DNA from 4 places in the Ferrimonas balearica DSM 9799 genome. Region 1 is predicted to be linked to each of the others. Evidence: predicted binding sites of a transcription regulator. Region 1 holds the regulator's gene; each other region holds the start of a gene.
The links. Region 1 encodes sigma-54, which starts transcription at its own class of promoters, with help from an activator protein. Its sites were predicted from a motif close to GTTGGCACGNNNNTNGNNT; they were not measured.

Region 1 (5,815 bases):
TCGTCCAACGCCGCATGAGCGCACTGGGGGTGGCCCACATTCACCAGGGCTGCGATGACAAAGTGGCGGTTTACGACCAGCTGCGCGCCCAGTTGGGGCTGGAGCACGAACAGTGTGCCTACATCGGCGATGACCTGGTCGATCTGGCCGTGATGAAGCAGGTGGGTCTGGCAGTGGCGGTGGAAGACGCCCACCCGGCGCTGCTGCCCCACGCCCATTTCCGCACCCGCATCCGCGGCGGCTTTGGTGCCGTGCGTGAGCTTTGCGACCTGCTGCTGCAGGCGCAGGGCAAACTGGCCCAGGCCAAAGGGATGTCGGTATGAAGCGCGAACTGCTGGCCGGTCTGCTGCTGCTTTCAGCGGCCGGGGCGCTGTATTGGCGCAACCTGCAGATTGAGGACCAGACGCCGCAACAACTGGCGGAGTCAGAACCGGACTTTGTCGCCCGGGCACTGCGTACCCGCAGCTACGACGAAAACGGTCGCCTGGCGGCGCAGATTGCCGCCGACAGCATGCGTCACTTCCAGGAGGAGGGGCGCACTGAGTTCACCGAGCCGGTGTACCTGATCTACCCGCAGGACAGCGAAGCGGTGTGGAAAGTGCAGGCTCACCAGGGCCACCTCAATGGCACCCGCCACGTGGCACTGGAAAACGATGTTATCATTACCGCCATTGAGCCCAATGAACCGCTGCGCACCATCCGTACTGAATCGCTGCAGCTGGATCTGGAAACCATGGTGCTGACCACCGAAGATCCGATCCGCGCTCTGGGCGAGTCCTTTGAAGTGCGTGGCACCGGCCTGTGGGCCGACCTCAATCTGAACCAATTTAAACTTAACAGTAAGGTAAGCGCCTCTTATGAAGTGCCGTAAATTCCTGGCCCTGCTGATGACCGGCGCCCTCCTGAGCGCACCGGCACTGGCCCTGGACGACGATTATCGCCAGCCGATCAAGGTGACTTCCGATAACTCCAGCGCCGATATCCAGAGCTACACCCTGATCTACTCCGGCAACGTACGCATCGTACAGGGCTCGATGGAGATCAAGGCGGACGAACTGAAGGTGATCTCCAGTGCCGAAAAGGGCAATGAAGTGATGATCGCCACCGGCAAACCGGCGACCTACACCCAGATGATGGAGAATGGTCTGCCGGCCGAAGCGCAGGCCAAAGAGATCCGTTACGAAGTGCGGACCCGTCAACTGACCCTCAGCGGTGACGCTCAGCTGAGCCAGGCTGGCAGCCTGATGCGCGGCAACACCATCAGCTACAACGTTGAGAAACAACAGCTGATCGCCGAAGGCAAAGAGGATGAGCAGATCACCACCATCTTCCTGCCGGCCGACCTGGACACTGAAAACCAGTCCGAGACCGAGCCTAAGCCTGAGCCCGAGGCGGAGCCGAAGCCATGACCGACTCCATTCTCAAGGCCGATCAGCTGGCCAAGAGCTACAACGGTCGCCAGGTGGTGAAAAGCGTCGGTCTTGAGGTGCGTACCGGCCAGATCGTTGGTTTGCTTGGCCCCAACGGCGCCGGCAAAACCACCACCTTCTACATGGTGGTAGGCCTGGTGCAGAACGATAAGGGCCAAATCACCATCGACGATCGGGACATCACCGCCCTGCCGATGCACAGCCGCGCCCGTCAGGGCATCGGCTACCTGCCGCAGGAATCCTCCATCTTCCGCAAGCTGTCGGTTTACGACAACCTGATGGCGGTGCTGCAGATCCGCAAGGAGCTGACCAAAGCCCAGCGCGAAGAGAAGCTGGAACAGCTGCTCGAGGAGTTCAATATCACCCACATCCGCGACAGCCTCGGCATGAGCCTGTCTGGCGGCGAGCGACGTCGGGTTGAGATCGCCCGCGCACTGGCGGCGGATCCCAAGTTCATCTTGTTGGATGAACCTTTTGCCGGGGTGGATCCCATCTCAGTGATCGACATCAAGAAGATCATCCAACAACTGAAGGATCGGGGCCTCGGTGTCTTGATTACCGACCATAACGTGCGGGAAACTCTCGATGTTTGTGAGTACGCTTACATTGTCAGTCACGGCGAAATGATCGCCCGTGGCGCCCCGCAAGAAGTGCTTGAGAACAAGCTGGTTCGCTCCGTGTACTTGGGCGATCAGTTCAGGTTATAGTGGCATCCCTGCCCCTGGCGGGGGCTTTCCCGGCCGGGGGTTTTCGACGACACCAGGGAAGCATCGCGTGATAAGGATCGACGCTCGTTGATGAAAACTTCGCTCCAGCTAAAACTCGGCCAGCAGCTGACCATGACGCCGCAGTTGCAGCAAGCCATCCGCCTGCTGCAGCTTTCGACGCTGGATCTTCAACAGGAGATCCAGGAGGCGCTGGAATCCAATCCGCTGTTGGAATCGGCGGAAGAGCTGGACCGCGAGCTCGACGGCGACAGCAATGACAGCCTCGACGATATTCCCGCCCCCAGCACCAACAGCGATGAGCTGGAAACCTCCGAAGCCCTCAATCAAACCGAGATGCCTGACGACCTGCCGGTCGACAGCACCTGGGACGACGTCTACAGCGCCGCCCCGGCCGCCAGTGCCGGCATCAGCCGCGACGACGACAACCTGTACCAGGGCGAAACCAGCGATGACCTCCACAGCCACCTGATGTGGCAGATGGAGCTCACACCGATGAGTGACACCGACCGGGCCATCGCCACCACCATCATCGATGGGGTGGACGAGTACGGTTACCTGACCGTCACTCTGGAGGAGATCCTCGAAGCCCAGGGTGACCCGGAGCTTGAGCTGGATGAAGTGGTCGCGGTACTCAAGCGGGTACAGCAGTTTGACCCCATTGGCTCCGCCTCCCGTGACCTGGCCGAATGCCTGCTGATACAACTGGCCCAGTTCACGCCGGACACCCCCTGGCTGGCTGAAGCCCGCCTGCTGTTGATCGACCATATGGATCTGCTTGCCAACCGGGACTTTCGCACCCTGATCCGGCGCACTAAACTCAAAGAAGATGAGTTAAGGGCAGCCATGCAACTGATCCAGTCGCTGAATCCACGTCCCGGCAGCAGCATCATTTCGTCGGAAGATCAGTATGTGATCCCCGACGTCTCGGTGAGCAAAAAGCAGGGCCGTTGGGTGGTCGAGCTCAACCCCGATGCCACCCCAAAAATCCGCATCAACGAACAGTACGCGGCACTCTCCCGTGGCGCCCGCAATGCCAGCGACAGCCAATTTGTGCGCGGCCACTTGCAAGAAGCCAAGTGGTTTATCAAGAGCCTGGAGAGCCGCAACGACACCCTGCTTAAGGTGGCCAACTGCATTGTGCAGTTCCAGCAGGGGTTCCTGGAGTATGGCGACGAAGCGATGAAGCCGATGGTGCTGAACGACGTCGCCGAAGCGGTGGATATGCATGAATCCACCATCTCCCGGGTCACCACCCAGAAGTTCATCCATACCCCGCGCGGTATCTTTGAGCTTAAGTATTTCTTCTCCAGCCACGTCAGCACCGACAGTGGCGGAGAGTGCTCCTCCACCGCAATCCGTGCTTTGATCAAGAAGCTGGTGGCGGCGGAGAACCCGAAAAAACCGCTCAGTGACAGCAAGATGGCACAGCTTCTCGCGGAGCAGGGAATTCAGGTAGCGCGCCGCACCGTGGCCAAGTACCGGGAAGCCCTCTCCATCCCCCCGTCGAACCAGCGTAAAAGCTTGTAACGACGCGATACCAAGGAGGTCACCTTATGCAGATCAACCTTACCGGGCATCACATCGAGATCACCGACTCACTGCGGGACTATGTCCACAGCAAGTTTGTGAAACTGGAACGCCACTTTGACCACATCAACAATGTGCACGTGGTATTGAACGTCCAGAAGCTGCAACAGATCGCCGAAGCCAAACTGCACGTAAACGGGGGAGAGGTGTACGCCACCCATGAGCATGAAAACATGTATGCGGCTATCGATGGGCTGATCGACAAACTCGATCGGCAGGTAATCAAACATAAAGAGAAACTGTCCCGGCACTGATGGAGATCACCGAGCTGTTATCCCCGGAGCGGACGCTGTGCGCCGCTCCGGGGCTAAGCAAGAAACGGGCATTGGAACTGATCAGCGAGATCGCCTCGCAGCAGTGTCCTGACCTGCCCAAACACGAACTGTGCGAAAGCCTGCTGGCCCGGGAAAAGATGGGCAGCACCGGCATCGGCAACGGCATCGCCCTTCCTCACGGTCGGCTGAGCAAACTCACTCAGCCCATCGCCGTGTTGGTGAAGAGCGACGAGCCCATTCCCTTCGACGCCATCGACGGTAAGCCCGTGGACCTGCTGTTCGCCCTGTTCGTGCCCGAATCCGAACACCAGCTGCACCTGGCCACTCTGGCCGAAGTCGCACGCAAGCTCAGCCAGAAGGAGGTCTGCCGGGCATTGCGTAAAGCCACCGACAACCACACCCTGTTTGAGGCCATCACCCAGTGAAACTGATCATCCTTTCCGGCCGTTCCGGCGCAGGCAAATCCGTCGCCCTTCGGGTAATGGAAGACCTGGGCTACTACTGTGTCGACAACCTGCCTTTGGAGTTGATGCCTGCGCTGCTGAAAAGCCAGAAAGGGCTCAACGAGAAGGTGGCGGTCAGCCTGGATATCCGCAACCTGCCACTGGAAACCCTCGATGTGGCGCGCCTGAAGCAGCGTCTGGATGACAGCATTGAGGTCACCATCTTCTACCTCGATGCCTCCGACGACAACCTGCTGCGCCGCTACAGCGAAACCCGGCGCATGCACCCGCTGTCGCGGGATGGCAGTACCCTGGCGGAAGCGATCGCCCTTGAGCGCCAACTGCTGGAACCTCTGGCGGACGAGTGCGACCACCATATCCGTACCGACGACCTGTCCGTGCACCAGTTGGCCGACACCCTGCGTGAGCGCCTGCTGGGCAAACCGGAAGGGGAGATGATGCTGGTGTTTGAATCCTTTGGCTTCAAGCACGGCATGCCGAAGCAGGCCGACTACCTGTTTGATGTGCGCTTCCTGCCCAACCCACACTGGGACCCGGCTCTGCGCCCCCTCACCGGCAAAGATGAGCCGGTCCGGGACTACTTCCGCCATCAGGACAGCGTCACCCGTTTTATCGACCACACCGAACGCTTCCTGCTGAACTGGATGCCGATGCTGGAACGCAATAACCGCGCCTACCTGACCGTGGCCATTGGCTGCACTGGCGGCCAGCATCGCAGCGTCTACATCGCCGAGGCGCTGGGCCAGCGCTTTGCCGCTTACCGTCCGCAGGTTCAGGTGCATCACCGCGAGCTGAAAGAGGAGTAAGCGGTGCTGGAGCGTCGGGTTACCATCATCAATAAGCTGGGTCTGCACGCCCGCGCTGCCACGCGACTGGCGCAACTGGCGCAGACCTTTGATGCCAAGCTCACGCTCACCCAGGGCGAACAGCAGGCCACAGCCGACAGTGTGCTTGGCCTGCTGCTGCTGCAGAGTTGCCAGGGCAAAGAGGTGCTGATCCAGGCCGAAGGCCCCCAGGCAGAGCCCGCGCTGGACGCGGTCTGCCAATTGATTGCCGCCCGTTTCGACGAAGCGGAGTAACCCCTACATCCGCCCCATGCCACGCTCATGCATCCGCATCGGCATGGCGTCGATCAACTCAAACAGCTCCGCTTCGTCCACCGGCCGGTCCTGGTGCATTTTGACCTCGCCATCCTTGCCGATCAGCACCAGAGTGAAGCGGTCATTGGGCGCGATAAAATCTTCCCGCCACTGCTGCGCGTCCGAGTGGGGCAGGTCCCGCCCCTCCATCGACACCGACTCTCCCACCACTTCAAACACCAGCAGATCCCG
Region 2 (5,815 bases), 1.3 Mb from region 1:
TTCATCCCGGGCTGAAACCACCTTATGCAGGGCCAGACGATGGGCTTCCGCCAGTTGCCGGCGGGCGTGTTGTTCCGCCGGGTCCTGGGCCCTTCCGGCCTGCTCCAGACGCTGCCGCATCGCCATATCGACTTTGCGCAGCTGGTCCCAGTCCTGTTGCTCCGCGGCGCGGGTCAACAAGCTGGCCAACTTCTGCCACTGCTGACAGCGGCCTCTGACATCCAGGTCAGTTGAGGTTTTGCCAGCCGTCACGGACATCGCTGATCACCTTTACTACAGGAACCAGCAGGCTGGCATCGTTCTTCAGGCTGGCCTGAAACAGTTGCTGACTGCAGTAGTCGTAGAGACGGTGCAGGTTCTGCGCAATCTCACCGCCCTGCTCCAGATCCAGCGCGCTGTCGAGGCCGTGGACGATGTCCAGGCACTTGCCAATGCTGGCGCCCTTAGCCGCCACGCGCTTGGCATGAAGATGGCCTTCGGCACGGGCCAACTCTTCCAGCAGGCCCTCCAGCAGCATCCGCACCAACTCATGTTGGTTGGCGGCGGCAGCACGGGCGTTCACGTTGGTGTGCTTATAGGCGTCAAAGGGGCTTTGGTCGCTTAACATGGCGTTCTCAAACGGTTGGTGTGTTAGTAGAAGAGGCTGCTGGACTGCTGCATCTGCAGAGTCAGCTGCTCAACCCGGACGAACTGCGCTAGGTAGCGGTTGTAGACCTGCTCCATGCGCATATCGTGTTGTTCCATGCGGTCATCGACGCGCTGGATATTCTGTTCCATCGAGTCCTGACGGTTTTTCAGGTAACCGTCAGTGGCGGTATGGGTCGCGATGGCAGAATCCAGGCGGTCAAACAGGCCACCCTCGGCGGAGAACAGGTTTTGTACCTTGTCCCCCTGGGTGCTAAGCGCTTCCTCGAATTCGGTGGTGTTCAGCTCAAGCTTGCCGTCGCGGGTCACCTCGATGCCGATGTCGGAGAGGCGCAGGCCATCCGGAGAGGCTTCATACAGCTCACTGCGCAGTCGTTGGCTCAGGCTTCGCAACGCGCTGTCGCCAGCGAGCACACCAACATCCGCGCCGCTGTCATCATCATCCTCACCGCCGACAGACTTGCCGAAGGTGTACTTGCCGATCTCATCAATCAGGGCGTTGTATTCGTCGATGAAGGTCTGCACCGACTCGGTGATCGCTTCGTTATCCTGACCCACGCTGACCCGCAGCGGACCACCGATAAAGTTGCCGCTGGCGTCGGTCTGGTGGACCTGTTTCAGCTCGATGGTGAGGCCGGAAATGGCGTTATCCAGGGTGTTGGAGGCGGAGCGGATCTCGATGGGATTGGTTTCGCCCATCAGCACGATGGCGTCCTGAGCCTTGGCCATCTCATTCAGTGAGGCGGTAATGTCAGCGCCGTTGTGGGCAACGGAGATGGCATTGCCCTCACCGGTTTCGGCCCCGGTCAACACCAGGTGAACTTTATCGCCGCTCTGGACCAGAGAGGCCTGTACGCCGGGGTTCAGGTCGGAGTTATTGATGGCGTCACGCACCTCATTGAGGTCCGCGTAGTCCGCCATGTTGAGGGTCATGGTTTCGCCGCCGACACTCAGGGAGATCTCACCCGCTGGCAGGGGGCCGTCGATGGAATCGAACTCCCAGGACAACTGATGAGCGCTGGCCAGCTGCTTAACGTAGAACGCATAGTCACCGCTGGCGGCATCGCTGCCTGCGGTGATGTTGGCCATCTCCTCGTCAGACACGGTGACGCCCTTTTTGCTGAACGCGTCATCCGTGATGGCGGACATGCTGTCGCTAAAGCTATTGAGCTTGGTCTCAATCGCCTTATACGCCGCCAACTGCGCCTCGTACTGAGCTTTCTGGACGGCAAACAGTTGGTCCTTGGGGGTGCGCTCAGCCAACATCAGCTGGTAAGCCATATCGGCGGGGTTAATCCCGGAACTGATCATACTCTCTCCTTAGTCAGCACCCTTAAGCAATCTTGATGCCAACCAAATTGTTTTTGTTTTTTCAATTACTTAAAAACGTATTTCGGCAATTGACGACAAGGGGACTTCCGGTTGTCCCGAGGGGAAGGAAAACTCGCTTCCGCCCGCCAGAATCGCTTATCCATGGCTGTTTAAGGCGGCGCAAAAGGGGCAGGACTTGAATCCGATGAGATGGTGCACCGGCTGAGTTGACGCGCCTTAGCGAACCGGCGCAGCGAGACCGCCAACAGCTCGGATTCGCCGATACAGGGCATGGGAAAGCGGTCTACGACCAACCGTCAGGTAAGGTGCATTAACGGCGCCATAAGCGCTGCTTTAGCCACAAAAAAGGGGCCCCGATGGGGGCCCCGAATTCTGGCTATGGAGAGGGAGGCTGTCTTACAGCAGACCCATTACCAGGCCGCCCATCTGGTTGGACTGGGCCAGGATGTTGGTACCGGCCTGAACCAGCAGCTGGTTCTTGGTCATGTTGGCGGTTTCTACCGCGAAGTCGGTATCCATGATACGGCCTTTGGCCGCTTCGGTGTTTTCCACAACGCTGGACAGGTTGTTGATGGTGTGTTCAACACGGTTGATGTTGGCACCCAGGGTGGAGCGGTGGGCGTTTACTGCGTCGATGGCAGCAACAACACCGTCAATGGCCGCATCGGTATCGCCACCGTCGCCAATGTCCAGACCAGCCAGAGCAGTGGTGATGTCAGTGGTGTCAGCGGTGACGGTCAGCTTGTCGTTGGCGTTGGTAGAACCGCCAATCTGGAAGGTTACGCCACCGGTGAACGCGGTAAATACGTTGTTACCGTTGAACTCAGTGGTGCCCATGATACGGGTAACTTCAGCGGTCAGCTCCTGGAATTCGGCGTCCAGAGCGTCTTTGTCAGCGGCGCTGTTGGTGCCGTTAGCAGACTGAGTGGCCAGATCTTTCATGCGCAGGGCGATGTTGGTGATTTCGTCCAGACCACCTTCAGCGATCTGCATCATACCGATGGCGTCCTGGCCGTTACGCATTGCAACGGACATACCACGGGAGTTCGCTTCCATGCGGTTCGCAATCTGCAGGCCAGCAGCATCATCCTTAGCGGAGTTGATGCGGAAACCGGTAGACAGACGCTCCATCGCGGTGCCCATTGCAGAGTTGGATTTACCCAGGTTGTTTTGGGCTACCAGAGAGTTGTAGTTAGTTTGAATAGACAGCATGGGGATTCCTCCAGTGAAGTGCTGTTTAACTGTTGCACTTAGTCAAAACGTCCTCCCTTACGATTTCCTTAAACGGCCCCCTTAAAAAATTTTGACCAACAACATTATCTGATTGTTTTTGTTGGTATATTTTTAATTTTCACTCAAGGGGCAGTGCTGAATTTTAAGGTGGATGAAGGCCAGCGTGACAGGGACAGGAGAGAAAAGCGGTGTTCGATGTCGGCAGCGGGCGGTGAGCAACCTGTGGCAATGGAGATTAAATCAGACAATCACAATCGACGCTGTCGGGCCATAACTGGCCGTTTGGGGCGACCACCCACATCGCGTCACTGAACGGTTTGGTCTCGTCGTTGTACCATACGGGCACATCGAGACGACGGGAGAATGCGGCCATCCGCTGCTGCCATTGTGGCCATTCGCACTCATCGGTGCCGTCAATGGCCAGCCTGAACGCCCAGGGTGATGCCGCGGACATCGGCTGCCAGCAGGCCCAGATTGGGCTGCAGATAAGCGTGTCGATATGGTCTTCAATCTGGTGGTCAGCGATCACGGAATCCGGCGCCACGCCAAAGCAGGCGGTCAAGGCGTGAGCCAGCGTGCGCTGGTCGACACCCTGCCCCACCAGACAGTCGATGCCGGTGAGCATGATCGTGGTTTGCTGGCTGCCACCGCTCTCTGTTAATTGGCCCATGCGGTGCTCCAGTAGTCTGTTCGATGATCAAAACTAAAGTGCCCTCCCCATCGGCGGTACGGCGGCCGAGCGAATCGGTCACTGTCTCCGGGCCGCAGCCATAAAAAAACGCAGCCGGAGGCTGCGTTTTTCGTTCTGACCTGCGTTTCAGGCGCGTAACAGGTCGGTCACCTGGGAGCGGGACAGATTGGCCTGGGCAAGCAATGCCCCCACCTGGGAGGAAAACGGCGAGCGGGCAAGCTCGCGGTTCAGTTCCGCCATCACAGAGTCAACATCGCCGGTGCCGGTATGGCGCCGGATCTTATCAAGCCGCGCCGAGACCGCTGCCTGCAGGCTGTCCAGCTCACTAATCTGGCTCTCCACCTTGTTCAGCGTTTTACGGATCTTGGCCTGAGCCTGCTTGAGTTGATCGAGGCTTTCAAAACGCCACTCGCGCGGGTCCGCCCAGGGGTAGACCTCCTGGGTCTTGATATTAACCCCATCGCCAGCTGGCAGGCGCTGTCCCTGGCCGGCCATGCGCAGACCGCCCTCCAGCTGCACCTGTTGCGCTTTATCCAGCACCAACACCGGACGACCGTCACTGCCCCGCTGAACCTGGATACCGAGCTCAGACAGGCCACTTTTCAGTGCGCCCATCACCCGGTCAGACTCCACGCCGCCTGGCAGCATAAACTCGGTGCGCTTATCGCCGAACTGCACACTGACCCGCTCATCCCGGGGCTTGGCGGCGGCCAGATCCGCGCCTTTGATGGCGTACTGACGGGGCGCGGCGCCCTTTTTACCACGGATCAGGTTGAGCTGCTGATCAATCAGCGGCGCTCCCCGGTATTCCGCATTGAGGTTCAACAGGCGGTCACGCTGCTGTGACATCCCCTGGCTGTCGCCACCGCCCTGGCGCAGCGCCTGCTCCACCTGGCGCTCCAGCAGGGTCAGTTGGCTTTTGGCCTGACGCAGCACCTGAGCGCCGGTCTGAGCCGCCGCCACCTGATGCTGGCCCTGGCCCACCGACGCCCAGCGGCGATAGCTCTCCATCCGCCATTGCGGCAAGGCGACACCGGACTTGGTTTTGTCCTTACCCGCCAGGCCCGCGCCAGCCTCACTGATCGGGGCAGACTGAGCCTGACGACGTTGTTGAACCGACAGTGTGTCTGATACGGCGCTGACCATCGTGTGTCTCCTTACAGATGGTTAAACAGGCTGAGTTGGTTGATCTTGACGTAGCTCTGCTGGGTCGCCTGCAGGGCCATCAGGTAGGTGGCCAGCGACAGGCTCGCTTCGCCGTAATCCAGGTTCTCAATCTCACCAATCAGCTCCTGATTGAACATGCCAATGTCCTGGTGAGCGGTTTCCAGCAGGTCCATGCCCTGTTGACGGCCACCCAGCTCAGTCATGGTCTGGCCGATGCTGGCCATGGTGTTGTCGATGGTCCGCATCGCCTTGTCCATGGCGGCATCAAAGGCCGGGTCGCCGGGCACCAGAGTCGGGTCTTCCAGCACGTCGATCCACTCACTCAGACCATTGAAGATGTCCTCTCCGCCGGCAAAGAAGATGGCACCTGCGGTGTCATTACCGGGGATCCAGTTGCCCTCACCCACCGGCACATCACGCTGGGACAGGTCCCCCTGGTAAACCCAGTTACCGCTGGCATCCTGTGCCACCGGCGGGGTGTCCACCTCGTTGCCGGAGTAGATGTACTTGCCCTTCTCATCCTTGGCGTTGACGTGCTCAACCAAAGAGTCCTGCAGCACCCGCAGTTCGGCCGCGATCCCTTTGCGGTCCTCATGGGTCAACGCGCCGTTACCGCCCTGCAGGGACAGGTCCCGCACCCGGTACAGCACATTGTTCATGTTATCCAGGGTCGACTCTGAGCGGCTCAGGCTCATGCGCAGGCTGGAGATGTTGGTCATGTACTGGTTCAGCGAGGCCTGCTCGCGC
Region 3 (5,815 bases), 1.5 Mb from region 1:
GGCCTACCAGGACGGCTTTGCTGAGGGCAAAGCGGCCGGGGAAGCCAAGGGGCTGGAGGAGGGCCGCCTGAAAGGCGCCGAGCAGGGGCATGCTGAGGGTTACCAACAGGGGCTGGAGCAGGGGCTGGAAGCGGGGCAGGCGGAAATTGCCGCCCGTTCAGCCCAGTGGGACCAGCTGCTGGGTGAGCTGATCGCCCCGCTGGAAGCGGTGGACGAGCAGGTGGAACGCGAACTGGTGACCCTGGCGATGCGGTTGGCTCAGGCGGTGGTTCAGGTGGAGCTGAAAACCTCCCCCGATGCGGTGCTCGAAGCGCTGCGCCAGGGCATTCAGGCCCTGCCATCCCAGCGTCAGCAGGTGTCGATCCAGGCCAACGAAAGTGACCGCGAGTTGATCGCCAACACCTTTGGTGAAGAGGCGATGAGCCAGCGCCAGTGGGAACTGGTGCTGGAACCCACCCTGTCGCCCGGCTCTCTGATACTGAATACCGAGCGAAGTGAAGTGCCGATGCTGGCGGATGACCGCTTGCGTAAGGTGCTGGAGAACTTCGCCCAACGCCCCCGTGATCCGGTGGACGAACCGGGCTATCCCCGTCCCACCCCTGCCGCCCCACAAGCCGAGGCGGCCCCCGAGGCGGAAGCGGCCCCTGAGGCGGCTCCCGCCACCGATGCCGAGGCCAACGATGAGCCTGCGCAGTGAACGATTGCGCCGACGGGTACAGGCCTGGCACAACAATGTGCAAAGCCTGGCCCCGGTGGCGTCCGGCCAGTTGTTGCGCGTCGTCGGGCTGACCCTGGAAGCGGTGGGTTGCCGTGCCCCGGTCGGCTCCCTTTGTCAGATTGAAACCCTCAATGGTCAGCTCACTGCGGAAGTGGTGGGCTTTGACGATCAGGTGCTCTACCTGATGCCGGTGGAGGAGCTTAAGGGCGTGCTGCCCGGCGCCCGGGTGACCCCGATGGGTCAGCGTCAGGGGCTGCCGGTTGGCCCGGAGTTGCTGGGCCGGGTGCTCGATGGCAATGGTGAGCCGCTCGATGGCCTGGGGCCGTTGGCCACCCGCGAACGGGCACCGCACCATGCCACCTTGTTGAACCCCATGGCCCGCCGTCCCATTCATCAGCCTATTGATGTGGGTGTCCGCACCATCAACGCCATGCTGACCGTGGGTGAAGGCCAGCGTATGGGCCTGTTTGCCGGCTCCGGCGTGGGCAAATCCGTTTTGCTGGGGATGATGACCCGGGGCACCAATGCCGACGTCATCGTGGTGGGCCTGGTGGGGGAGCGGGGCCGTGAGGTTAAAGAGTTTATCGAGGAGATCCTCGGTCCCGAGGGGCGGGCTCGCTCCGTGGTGGTGGCGGCGCCCGCCGACACCAGCCCCCTGATGCGACTGCGCGCCTGCGAAACCGCAACCCGCATCGCCGAACACTTCCGCGACCAGGGCCGTAACGTCCTGCTGTTGATGGATTCCCTGACCCGCTACGCTCAGGCTCAGCGCGAGATCGCCCTGGCCATTGGCGAACCGCCGGCCACCAAGGGGTATCCGCCATCGGTATTTGCCCGTTTGCCCCAATTGGTTGAGCGCGCCGGTAATGGTGGCGTTGGCCAGGGCAGCATCACCGCGTTCTACACCGTACTCACTGAAGGGGATGACCAGCAGGATCCCATCGCCGATGCGGCGCGGGCCATTCTCGATGGCCATATCGTGCTGTCCCGGGCGCTGGCGGAAAGCGGCCACTACCCGGCCATCGACATCGAAGCGTCCATCAGCCGGGTGATGCCGATGGTGACCGAGCCGCTGCATCTCGAAGCGGCGCAGCTGATCAAGCAGCTCTGGTCCGCCTACCGCCAGAACCAGGATCTGATCGCCATCGGCGCCTACAGCGCCGGTTCTGATCCTCAGGTGGACAAAGCCATCGCCATGCAGCCGGCGTTTAATGCCTTCCTGCGCCAGGCGATGAAGACGCCGGTGGATTACGAACAGAGCCTGACCCAACTGGCCCGTCTGGCGGCTCAGTGCCGCAATTAGGTAACGACCAATGAGTGACCCCAAACAGCTGGCCCAGGTGCTGAGCATGGCCGATAAAGCGCTGGAGAAAGCGGCGCTGGACCTGCGCAGCGCCCACTCGGCGGTCCAGGCGCTGAAACAACAACTGACTCAGCTGCAGAACTACCGCTGGGACTACGTTAAGCAGGCTCAGCAACAGGCGGGCACCACCCTGCAGGCGTCCCACTACCAGCAGTACCACCACTTTATCGCCAAGCTGGATGCGGCCATCACCCAGCACATTGCACGCGTACGCCAGGCTGAGGCCGCGGCACAGCAGCGCCAAACCCTGTGGCAGCAAGCCCACCAGCGCCAACAGGCGATCGCCCTGTTGCTGGAGAAAAACCGCACCCGCGCCGCCGCTCTGGCGGAAAAGCGCAGCCAGCGCGAACTGGACGAGTTTGCCCTGCAGCAGTTCGTCCGTCGTCAGCGCTGAACCGAGACACTCAATCCTCTGCCACCCCTCTCTGCTCACCACTCTCAGCTCACAGCCCACAACGTTGGGCCTCACTACACTGGCCTGATTATTGCTTCGAAAGCCGCTATACGGATTTTTTGCGTCAGGATCTTCAGCCATGTCCCATGTTCTCGCCGCGCCGGTGCTGACCAGCTCAGTCACCAAAGCGTCCCCGGCTTCACCCGCTTCAGCTGACTCTGCCGAGGGGGCAGAGGGGTTTGCTGCGTTGGTTGCCGATGCGGAGCAGGGGCAGGCTCAGCGCGACGGCCGCGGCACAGAGGCGTCCGCCAAAACGGATGGTGGCAAGGCCGAACCCTCCTTAGCCGGGCAGGTGGCCGCTGCCGAAAAGCCGGTGGCAGAAGGGGATACCACCGAGCTGGAGGGTGCCGAAGTGACGGTGCCGGCCAGCGAATCCAGCGACTCGGAGACGCAGGATGGCGACCAAAGCTTGCCAGCTCAATCCGCTGAGCGGCAATGGTTTGCCACCGAAGGCAATGCGTCGGAGTTGCCGAAGGCCGAAGCCGAGGCGCAAGCGTTGCTCCCCTCCGGAGAGCATCCGGACACCGTTGCGGCGGACAGCGATGGGCTGTTGGCGCAACTGGCCGCGTTGGACAAGGCCAAGCGTCAAATGGATGGCGCTGAGCCTGTGCCGCCGTCAGAGGGTGTCGACACTCCGGCGGCCACTCCGCTTCAGGGGGCGGGACTGGCGGGGCAATTCGCTAGCGCTGAGAACAAGTCGGATTCCGCGCTGATTACCGATCCCAAAGCCTTGCTGACACCGGGAATGAAACCCGCCCCGGCACCGTTGCCGGGACACCAGCCTGAGCCGGGAGCCGCCACACCGGGTGGGCAAACCGGGGCACCCGCGGTGCCTGGCCTGGTGGCGACGCAACCCGACGGCGAGGCCCAGCTGGATGTGGTGCCGGGCTCGCGACTGGATTGGCGGCTGGGCAGTGCTGATACCACCCAGCCGGTTGAGCGCGACGGCACACTGCTGAACGCGTCGGTGGCCAACAGCGCCAACACTCCTTCAGCGGCCCTGACGGCCAGCACCAACGCGATGGCGATGGCAGCGCCGGTGGACGCGCTGGATCCGGCACTGGGCGGAGAGGCGGGCGAGGCGCTGGATCTTGACCCCGCACGCCAACTGCATACCGATACGGTGCATCGCCAGCAGGCTCGCTCAGCGGCGCTGGCCGATCCCGCCTTGTTGCGCCAGCCTGTGGCGGCGGAACGGCTGGCACCGGAGCTGCGGGAGCGGCTGGCGGTGATGATCAATACCGACAGGATGACCGCCGAGCTGCGCCTGGACCCGCCAGAGCTGGGCGCCCTGCAGGTGCGCATTCAGATGAACGGTGATCAGGCTCAGGTTCAGATCCAGACTCAGCATGCCCAGGCCCGTGACCTCCTTGAACAAGCGTTGCCGCGTTTGCGGGAGATGTTGCAGGGGCAGGGCATCCAGTTGGCCGACGCCAACGTGTCGCACCAGCAGCATTCCGAAGGGCAGGCTGATGGCGGTTCCGGCTTTGGCGGCCAGGGTGGCCAGGGTGGCGTTGACGGTGGCGCAGAAGACGCGGTTGCCCACCAGATAAGCAACCGCAATGCCGAGGGCGGCATTGATTTCTACGCCTGACGGGCGCTGTGCTAACCTAGCGGCCGATTTGACAGTAACTCGCGTATTTTTGGGCAAAATATGGCAGATGACAGCCTGCAAGTGGACGTAGAATCCGTGCGCAAGAAGCGCCGGCTTCATTGGATGGCCGCCATTGGCGGTGGCGTAGTGTTGCTGATTGCCGTGGTGTTCGGCGTGATGTCGATGATCGGTGGCGGCGATGATCCGCAGCCGACGGCTGCCGGTGGCGACAGTCAGCCCCTGCGAGCGGGACTGGCTCAGGACGGTGCACTGTATGTGCCGATGCCGCGCCCCTTCCTGTTTAACCTGCCGGGGCCGGACCGCACCTACCTGGTTCAGATTAAGGTGCAGTTGCAGGTTCGCGGCACGGACGCTCAGAACGCCGCCCGCAAACACATTCCATTGATTGAGGACACCCTGCTGACCACCTTCAGTGCCGCAGAAGCGGACCAGATCCGTCGCAAGGAGGGCAAGGACGAGTTGCGCACCCAAGCCCTGTTGAATGTCCAGAACGCGCTGCAATCCATTACCGGCCAGCACCAGGTAGAGCGGGTGCTGTTTACCGGTTTCGTGATGCAATAAGGGAGAAGCAATGAGCGATCTGCTGAGTCAGGACGAGATCGACGCGCTGCTTCATGGCGTTGATGAGGTCGAGGAGGACGATCAGTTCTCCGGTGGCGAAGGGGCCACCATCTACGACTTCACCTCGCAGGACCGCATTGTCCGGGGTCGGATGCCGACTCTGGAACTGGTTAACGAGCGCTTTGCCCGTCACCTCCGTATCAGCCTGTTCAACATGATGCGCCGCAACGCGGAAGTGTCGATCAACGGCGTGCAGATGGTGAAGTTTGGCGAGTACGTCCACACCCTGTTTGTACCCACCAGCCTGAATATGGTGCGTTTCCGTCCCCTGAAGGGCACCGGACTGATCACCATGGAAGCGCGGTTGGTGTTTATCCTGGTGGACAACTTCTTTGGCGGCGACGGCCGCTTCCAGGCCAAGATCGAAGGCCGTGAATTTACCCCCACTGAGCGTCGCATTATTCAGTTGCTGCTGAAGACCGTGTTCGAGGATTACAAAGAGTCCTGGGCCCCGGTGATGGACGTTGAGTTTGAATACCTGGATTCGGAAGTGAATCCGGCCATGGCCAACATCGTCAGTCCCACTGAAGTGGTGGTGGTGTCCTCCTTCCACATCGAACTGGATGGGGGCGGCGGGGATTTCCACATCACCTTGCCCTACTCAATGATTGAGCCGATCCGGGAGTTGCTGGATGCCGGTGTGCAGAGCGATAAGCAGGACACCGACATGCGTTGGGCCAAGGCGCTGCAGGACGAGATCATGGATGTGCCGGTGGACCTCTCCACCATGCTGCTGGAGCAGGAACTGACCCTGCGCGACATCATGGAGATGAAGGCCGGTGACATCATCCCGGTGGAGATGCCGGAGCACCTGTTGGTGCGGATTGAGGACCTGCCGACCTTCCGCGGCAAGCTGGGCCGCAAGGGTGACAATGTGGCGGTGCGGATTGAAGAGCGCATCCCCCGGCCCAAGTCCTACAAAAACGAATTGCAATTGATCAACCGTCACGGCGGCATCGCGCTGGACGCGGACGTCACCATCGACGGCTTGGACGATAACTCACTACAAGAAGGTGAACGATGATCGACGATCAGGACCCCAAG
Region 4 (5,815 bases), 160 kb from region 1:
AAGGCCTGCTCTGCGGGTGCATCGAAACCGAAGTTGGCTTCGCAGTCGTAGAACCAGAGCTGGTCGGGGTAAGGCGCGAAAATCTGGCGGAGCGACAGGTCCAGCTGGGTAAATACCTCCCGGTCGGGCAGTTCGAAGCGCTTGAGCTGGGTTAGGGTCATGGCATCGAGGATCTCCAGTACGTCGACGTTGTAATGGTCTTCGTCGGCGTAAGCCACCTGGATGGTGCGGCCATCGTCGGCCACCCGGGCCCCAATGCGAATGCTGGCGGCCAGCTTCTGCTCGGCGATGCGGTTGCGAGTGGGCAGGTGATACAGCTCAAATCGGCCGTCCCAGTCCGCCACCACCATATGGTCGTTATCCACCATCTCCAGCAGGACCAGCGGCGCACTGTGGCGCCAGGTCAGGTGCCAGATCACCCGCTCCAGACCGTCCTCTCCGGTCTCCAGCACCAGCACGGTGGGGGTGGGATCGGTCACGCCAGATTCAATTCGATACTGCATACAAACTCCTGTCATGTCGCCGTCAGCTTACGCCAGCACAGAGGCTAAAACGTCGACATAACAGACGTTTGAATGAAATCCATGGCAAAAAATAGGTTCTTCGCGGATTAGCGAGGCAAGAAGATAGGAGCGACATCTCCAAGAAAATGCCTCTTGAGGACTTTGTGCTGTTTCCGAATTGGAATGAGCACCCAACTATCACGGCGAAGCCGTCCACCAAAGGCCGACTCGCGGCGCCGAGCGGGAGCGACTGGGAGTGAAGCCGAGGGCCAGGGAAGGCCCGAGTGCCAGTCGAGCAGGGGTGAACGCCGAGAGGCGTGAACGCGGAGCCATGGAGGGCGAAGCCGGACTTTTGAAAAGGACATGGAAAGGCCTTTTCATAAAGCGAGTCTGGCCAGTGCTGAACGTGAAGGAGTGGGAGCGAGGGGCTGTCGCCGCGTCGGAGGCAGGGGTGTCAAGAGCGGGGCGCGCAGCCGGGCAACGCCCTTCTGGTGCCCGCCGGGGCATCCCGGCAACGGCTCGGTAGGTGGCAACAGGCCTGGAGCCAAGACTCCCACGGAAATATGGGATAAACAAAAAAAACGGGCTCAATTGAGCCCGTCGGGGAGGGAGCCGGTCAGACCGGACTCCAGATCAACTTGCCGCTGTCGGTCAGGTCATAGCCGCCAAGGCGCTGGGCCTGAGACAGGGTGTCCGGACTCTGCATCACCGAGAACAGCTGCTGCAGGTGCTGGCGGAAGTAGACGCCCTGGGGCATCACCAGATCGAACGATTCGCGACCCAGAGGCACAAACGCCAGTCCCATCTCGCCGGCGATGCCGTGGCAACCGAAGCCGAAGTCCGCTTCACCGCGGGCCACCGAGGCGGCCAGTTCGCGCTCACTGAAGGCGGTGCCGACGATATTGAGGTCGGTGCCCGCCATGCCGCGCTCGGCCAGCCAGTTGTCGAAGTGGTAACGGGCACCGGCGCCCTCCTGGCGGGTCAGCCAGCGGTAGCGCAGAGACAGTGCCTGCTCGACATCCTGACCCAGGTGCAGGTGTTCGTTACGCATCAGCAGGCCAAACTCGCGGCTGGCGGCGTGCACCATGACCCACTGCTTGTGCAGGGCATGGCGCTTGAGCAGCGCCGGGTGGCGCAGGTCACGCTCGGATTCATTGCCCCAGTGCAGGCAGCAGATGTCTGCCAGACCCTGGGCCAGCAGGGAGAGGCCGAGGCCGGAGCTGGTGGCGGAGTAGTTCACCAGGCCGCTGCTGCCGATGCGTTGGCTGACCCGGCCCACCACCCAGTGCAGCAGAGGGTCATCGGAACCGGTGATGATCAGGCGGTCAGACAGCATGCCGCTGTGGCAGGACTCCATCACCCAGCGGTCGATCAGGGTTTTGGGGAACAGCCATTTGCCGGTGATCTTGGTGCCCGGCAACTGGCGCTCGTTGGCCATGGCGTACACCTTCTTCTCGTTGAGATCGAGGTAGTCCGCCACCTGCTTGGCGTTCATAAACAGGTTATCAGTGCTCTGGGTCATGCCTCGGCTCCGTCAAATTCGATGGTTTCGGCGCCGTGGTAAACCAGGAAGTGCCGTCCTTTGGCGCGGGCAATCATGGTGATGCCCAGTTGGGTGGCCAGGCTCAGGCCCATTTCGGTCACGCCGGAGCGGGACAGCAGCACGGGAATGCCCATCTTGGCCACTTTGATCACCATCTCCGAGGTCAGTCGGCCGGTGGTGTAGAAGATCTTGTCGCCACCGTCGATCCCCTCCAGCCACATCTCACCGGCCAGGGTATCGACTGCGTTGTGGCGGCCCACGTCCTCAACGAAGCTGAGGATGCGGTCACCTTCGCAGATGCCACAACCGTGTACGGCACCGGCATTCTTGTAGGTGTCGTTGTACTGGCTGAGGTTTTTGAGCAGAGCGTAGATGCCACTCTGGGTCAGCGACGGTGTGGGCAACCGGATGTCGTCGATGCCGGCGGTAAAGCTGCCGAAGACCGTGCCCTGGCCGCAGCCACTGGTGACGGTTTTCTCCTCCAGCTTTTTCTCGACATGGCTGACGTCCTCCTTGGTGATCACCGCCGCGGAGTTGACCTCCCAATCGACGATGACCGACTCCACCCGTTCGATGTCGCTGATAAAGCCCTGGTTTTTCAGGTAACCCAGAGCCAGCGCTTCCGGCCGGGCGCCCAGGGTCATCAGGGTGACGATGGGTTGCCAGTTAAGGTAAAGGGTCAGCGGTCGCTCGCAGGCGATCTGCTTTTCCTGGATCTGTCCCTTTTCGTCCACCGCGGTCACCGCAATGGTCAGGGGCGCTTCCGCATGGGTGCGGGTGAGGCGGGGGCGTTTCACGGTCGTGGTCATTCAATAACTTGCCAAGGGATCTAAACTCAGTTTAAGGAAATGCAAAACCTGTTCCAGCTGAGAATGGCCCTGACAGTGAGATCCGGATCACCTCTGCAGCGACTCAGTGCCCCAAGCTGTCCCACTGGCCAAGGACAAATTGTCCCAATGGGGACAAAAAGCGTGAACGGGATCATCCTGTGGCGATGGTTTTAAGATGGAACAATACTTGCAGTGGACGGAGCAGTTAGGATTCCCGGTGGCCTTGGGCCCCAATCCACATCGACACGGGAGCGTGGAATGCAACACAGCGAATCGATCTGGCCTTTATACGTCACCCTGAAAGCCAAACAGGTGACCGTCGGCCGCTGGACTCAGACCAACTACGAGGTTGATAGCCTGCTGCCGGCTTCCGGTGAAAAGCCGGAGGGGGCACATCTGGTGGCGATTGAACTGTTCCTGGATGAGCGCGCCAACTACCGCCTGAACCTGGACCTGGACAATCCCAAGCTGTTCATCATCTGTGATGACAAGGGCGATGGGGTGCCGGTGCCGATGTCGGTGACCGCCAACCAGAACATCGCCGCGGGTGCGCTGGAGGGTGACACTCCGGTGCTGACCTGCGCCATTCCGGAAGCGATCGGCTGCTGGATTGAGTCCTTTATCACCCGTCACGGCGAAGCGCCGATCCAGGCTCATCGCCGCAAGCACATCGACGTCCGCGGTGAAGTGAAAGCCCGTGGGGAGGGTGCCTGATGAGCTTTCTGTCCCGCTGGCAACAGCGTAAGGCCGAGGTCGCCAAGGAGGCCGAAGAGGCCGAACTGGTCCGCGACACGGTTGAGCCAGTCGATGATGCTGAGCCCACTGCCGAGGCGGCTGCCCCGGTTGAGGGGCAAACCGAAGCCCAGGTGGAGGCCGCTGCCGAAGAGGCTGCTGAGGCCGAGGCATTGCCGGACCCCACCAGCATTGAGCAGGGCGGCAGCTTTGCCGACTACCTCAAGCCCGGGGTTGACCCGACTCAACGCAAAGAGGCGCTGCGCGCGCTGTGGAAACAGCCGCAGTACAACATCCGCGATGGCCTTTGCGAATACGACCTCGACTACGCCGCCCAGCCCAAACTGACCGCTGCAGTGGCGGCGGAAGTGGCCAAGAAGGTATTCCGCCACGTGACCGAAGCGGTGGAGCAGGTGGATGAGGCCGTGGCGCAGCAAGAGACCAAGCTGGAGGCGGCCGATTCCGAGCGCGCCGAGGGCGTGGAACTGGCCCAGGCTGAGTCGGCGCAAACGCCGTCAGAATTACCCAATGTCCGTGAGGATATTGGACAAAATGACCCGCAAGAAGGCGGGGAAACCGAAAGCACTCGGAGTCAGGCGTAATTCAGCCGACTCAAATATCATAAGTGCTGGTACATCCCTTGCTAACTAATAGAGTGAACGCCAGTGGTGAGCATCTGGTGCCCGGGTCAACCGGAAACAAGGGAACGTTGCCAGCCGGGGCGGATTGTCCGCCTCACCGACAACAGAGCAACGACCGACTAGGAAACGTAGAGTGAGCAATAGCCAAATCCCGGTGATGGATCCGGCCCGTGAGCAGAGCCTGGCCCAAGTCACCATGCTGGAGAACCTGATCCCGCAGACGGTCTCCTACAATACCGCCGGCCACCTGTTGATCATCGGGCCGGAAGATTTGATCCGTCTGGCCGCCGCTGAACTGGACGGCATGGCCAGCCGCACTCTGGTGGCCACCGAAGCGGTGACCAGCCAGGACGAAGCCCACCTGGACAAGGTGATGGCTGCCGCCGAAGCCACCGAATCCCTGCCCGCCTACTTCAGCCGTACTGTGTCGCTGAAAGGGTTCCTGGGTCAGTTCCAGGCCTTTATCAAGGTTGATGGCGTTGAGCAGGAACTGGCGCCGGGTGCGGTTCGTCGCCCCCATTACGACCTGGTGCTCGACCTCGGCCAACAGCCGGTCCTGAACCTGGAGCTGCTGCCGCCCGGTTACTTCCACGTGGGTGACGATGCCGACAAGCTGGCCGCGGCCCTGGCGCAACTGCCGCAGCTGATTGGCCAGTTCGACAAGCCGCGCTACGTCAAAGTGAACTACGACATCTGTGCCCACCACTCCAGTGGCATTGATGGCTGCACCCGCTGTCTGAACGTCTGCCCGGCCGACGCCATCGAGAGTGTCGACCACAAGATCACCGTTGATCCGCACCTGTGCCACGGTGCCGGCAGCTGCACCGCCGCCTGCCCGACCGGTGCACTGAGCTACGACCAGCCCACCCCGGCGATCCTCAAGGATTACGTTAAGCGTCTGCTGACCCGCTACCTGGAGCTGTCTGACCAGCGCCCGGCGGTGGTGCTGCACGACGACAGCGCCGGTGAGGCTGCCCTCTCCGCCCTGCGCCAGCTGCCTGGTGGCGTGCTGCCGGTGGCGCTGGAAGAGGTGGCGGTAGCGGGCATCGACAGCTGGCTGGCCACCCTGGCCTGGGGCGCCCGTCAGGTGCTGGTGCTGACCACCGAACAAACCCCGGAAACTCTGCTGACCCTGGTACGCAGTGAGCACGATCTGGTGACCACCCTGCTGCAGGCAGTGGGTGAGCCGGCCGACCGTGTGCGCCTGATCAGCACCGCGGAGCTGGACCAGCTGGACGCCATCCTGGCCGAAAGCGCCGCCTTTGCTGAGCTGCCGATTGCTGCTTTCGGCAAAGACCTGGCCAAACGGGACACCCTGTTTAACGCTCTGGACCACATCAACGGCGCCAGCGCAGGCAGCACCGAGGTGCTGGACCTGCCGCGCGTTCCGTATGGCACCGTCAGCGTCGACGTCGACAAGTGCACCCTGTGCATGAGCTGCGCCGCGCTGTGCCCGAGCCGTGCCCTGATGGACGGTGGCGACAGCCCGGCCCTGAAGTTCACCGAGCAAGCCTGTGTGCAGTGCGGCCTGTGTGAGCGCGCCTGTCCGGAGAAAGCGATTACCCT

Region 2: a site for sigma-54 is predicted at 1,981-1,999, ahead of fliD (flagellar filament capping protein FliD). Genes of this name have one in related genera too.
Region 3: a site for sigma-54 is predicted at 2,554-2,572, ahead of FBAL_RS05370 (flagellar hook-length control protein FliK). Genes of this name have one in related genera too.
Region 4: a site for sigma-54 is predicted at 2,895-2,913, ahead of FBAL_RS18360 (formate dehydrogenase accessory sulfurtransferase FdhD). Genes of this name have one in related genera too.

The regions. Positions count from the first base shown of each region.
Region 1 is NC_014541.1:3,884,610-3,890,424, forward strand. It holds gene kdsC (3-deoxy-manno-octulosonate-8-phosphatase KdsC) at 1-323, shown strand, start outside; gene lptC (LPS export ABC transporter periplasmic protein LptC) at 320-871, shown strand; gene lptA (lipopolysaccharide transport periplasmic protein LptA) at 858-1,409, shown strand; gene lptB (LPS export ABC transporter ATP-binding protein) at 1,406-2,137, shown strand; gene FBAL_RS17610 (RNA polymerase factor sigma-54) at 2,228-3,685, shown strand; gene hpf (ribosome hibernation promoting factor) at 3,712-3,999, shown strand; gene ptsN (PTS IIA-like nitrogen regulatory protein PtsN) at 3,999-4,445, shown strand; gene rapZ (RNase adapter RapZ) at 4,442-5,290, shown strand; gene FBAL_RS17630 (HPr family phosphocarrier protein) at 5,294-5,563, shown strand; gene FBAL_RS17635 (DUF4174 domain-containing protein) at 5,567-5,815, opposite strand, start outside.
Region 2 is NC_014541.1:2,572,299-2,578,113, forward strand. It holds gene FBAL_RS11735 (hypothetical protein) at 1-258, opposite strand, end outside; gene fliS (flagellar export chaperone FliS) at 227-607, opposite strand; gene fliD (flagellar filament capping protein FliD) at 631-1,956, opposite strand; gene FBAL_RS11750 (flagellin N-terminal helical domain-containing protein) at 2,374-3,189, opposite strand; gene FBAL_RS11755 (hypothetical protein) at 3,446-3,880, opposite strand; gene FBAL_RS11760 (hypothetical protein) at 4,028-5,047, opposite strand; gene flgL (flagellar hook-associated protein FlgL) at 5,059-5,815, opposite strand, start outside.
Region 3 is NC_014541.1:1,141,175-1,146,989, forward strand. It holds gene FBAL_RS05355 (flagellar assembly protein FliH) at 1-697, shown strand, start outside; gene fliI (flagellar protein export ATPase FliI) at 681-2,021, shown strand; gene fliJ (flagellar export protein FliJ) at 2,032-2,475, shown strand; gene FBAL_RS05370 (flagellar hook-length control protein FliK) at 2,615-4,129, shown strand; gene fliL (flagellar basal body-associated protein FliL) at 4,190-4,711, shown strand; gene fliM (flagellar motor switch protein FliM) at 4,722-5,795, shown strand; gene fliN (flagellar motor switch protein FliN) at 5,792-5,815, shown strand, end outside.
Region 4 is NC_014541.1:4,048,595-4,054,409, reverse strand. It holds gene FBAL_RS18370 (hypothetical protein) at 1-503, opposite strand, end outside; gene FBAL_RS18365 (helix-turn-helix transcriptional regulator) at 1,120-2,025, opposite strand; gene FBAL_RS18360 (formate dehydrogenase accessory sulfurtransferase FdhD) at 2,022-2,855, opposite strand; gene FBAL_RS18355 (DUF3305 domain-containing protein) at 3,135-3,590, shown strand; gene FBAL_RS18350 (DUF3306 domain-containing protein) at 3,590-4,210, shown strand; gene FBAL_RS18345 (4Fe-4S binding protein) at 4,383-5,815, shown strand, end outside.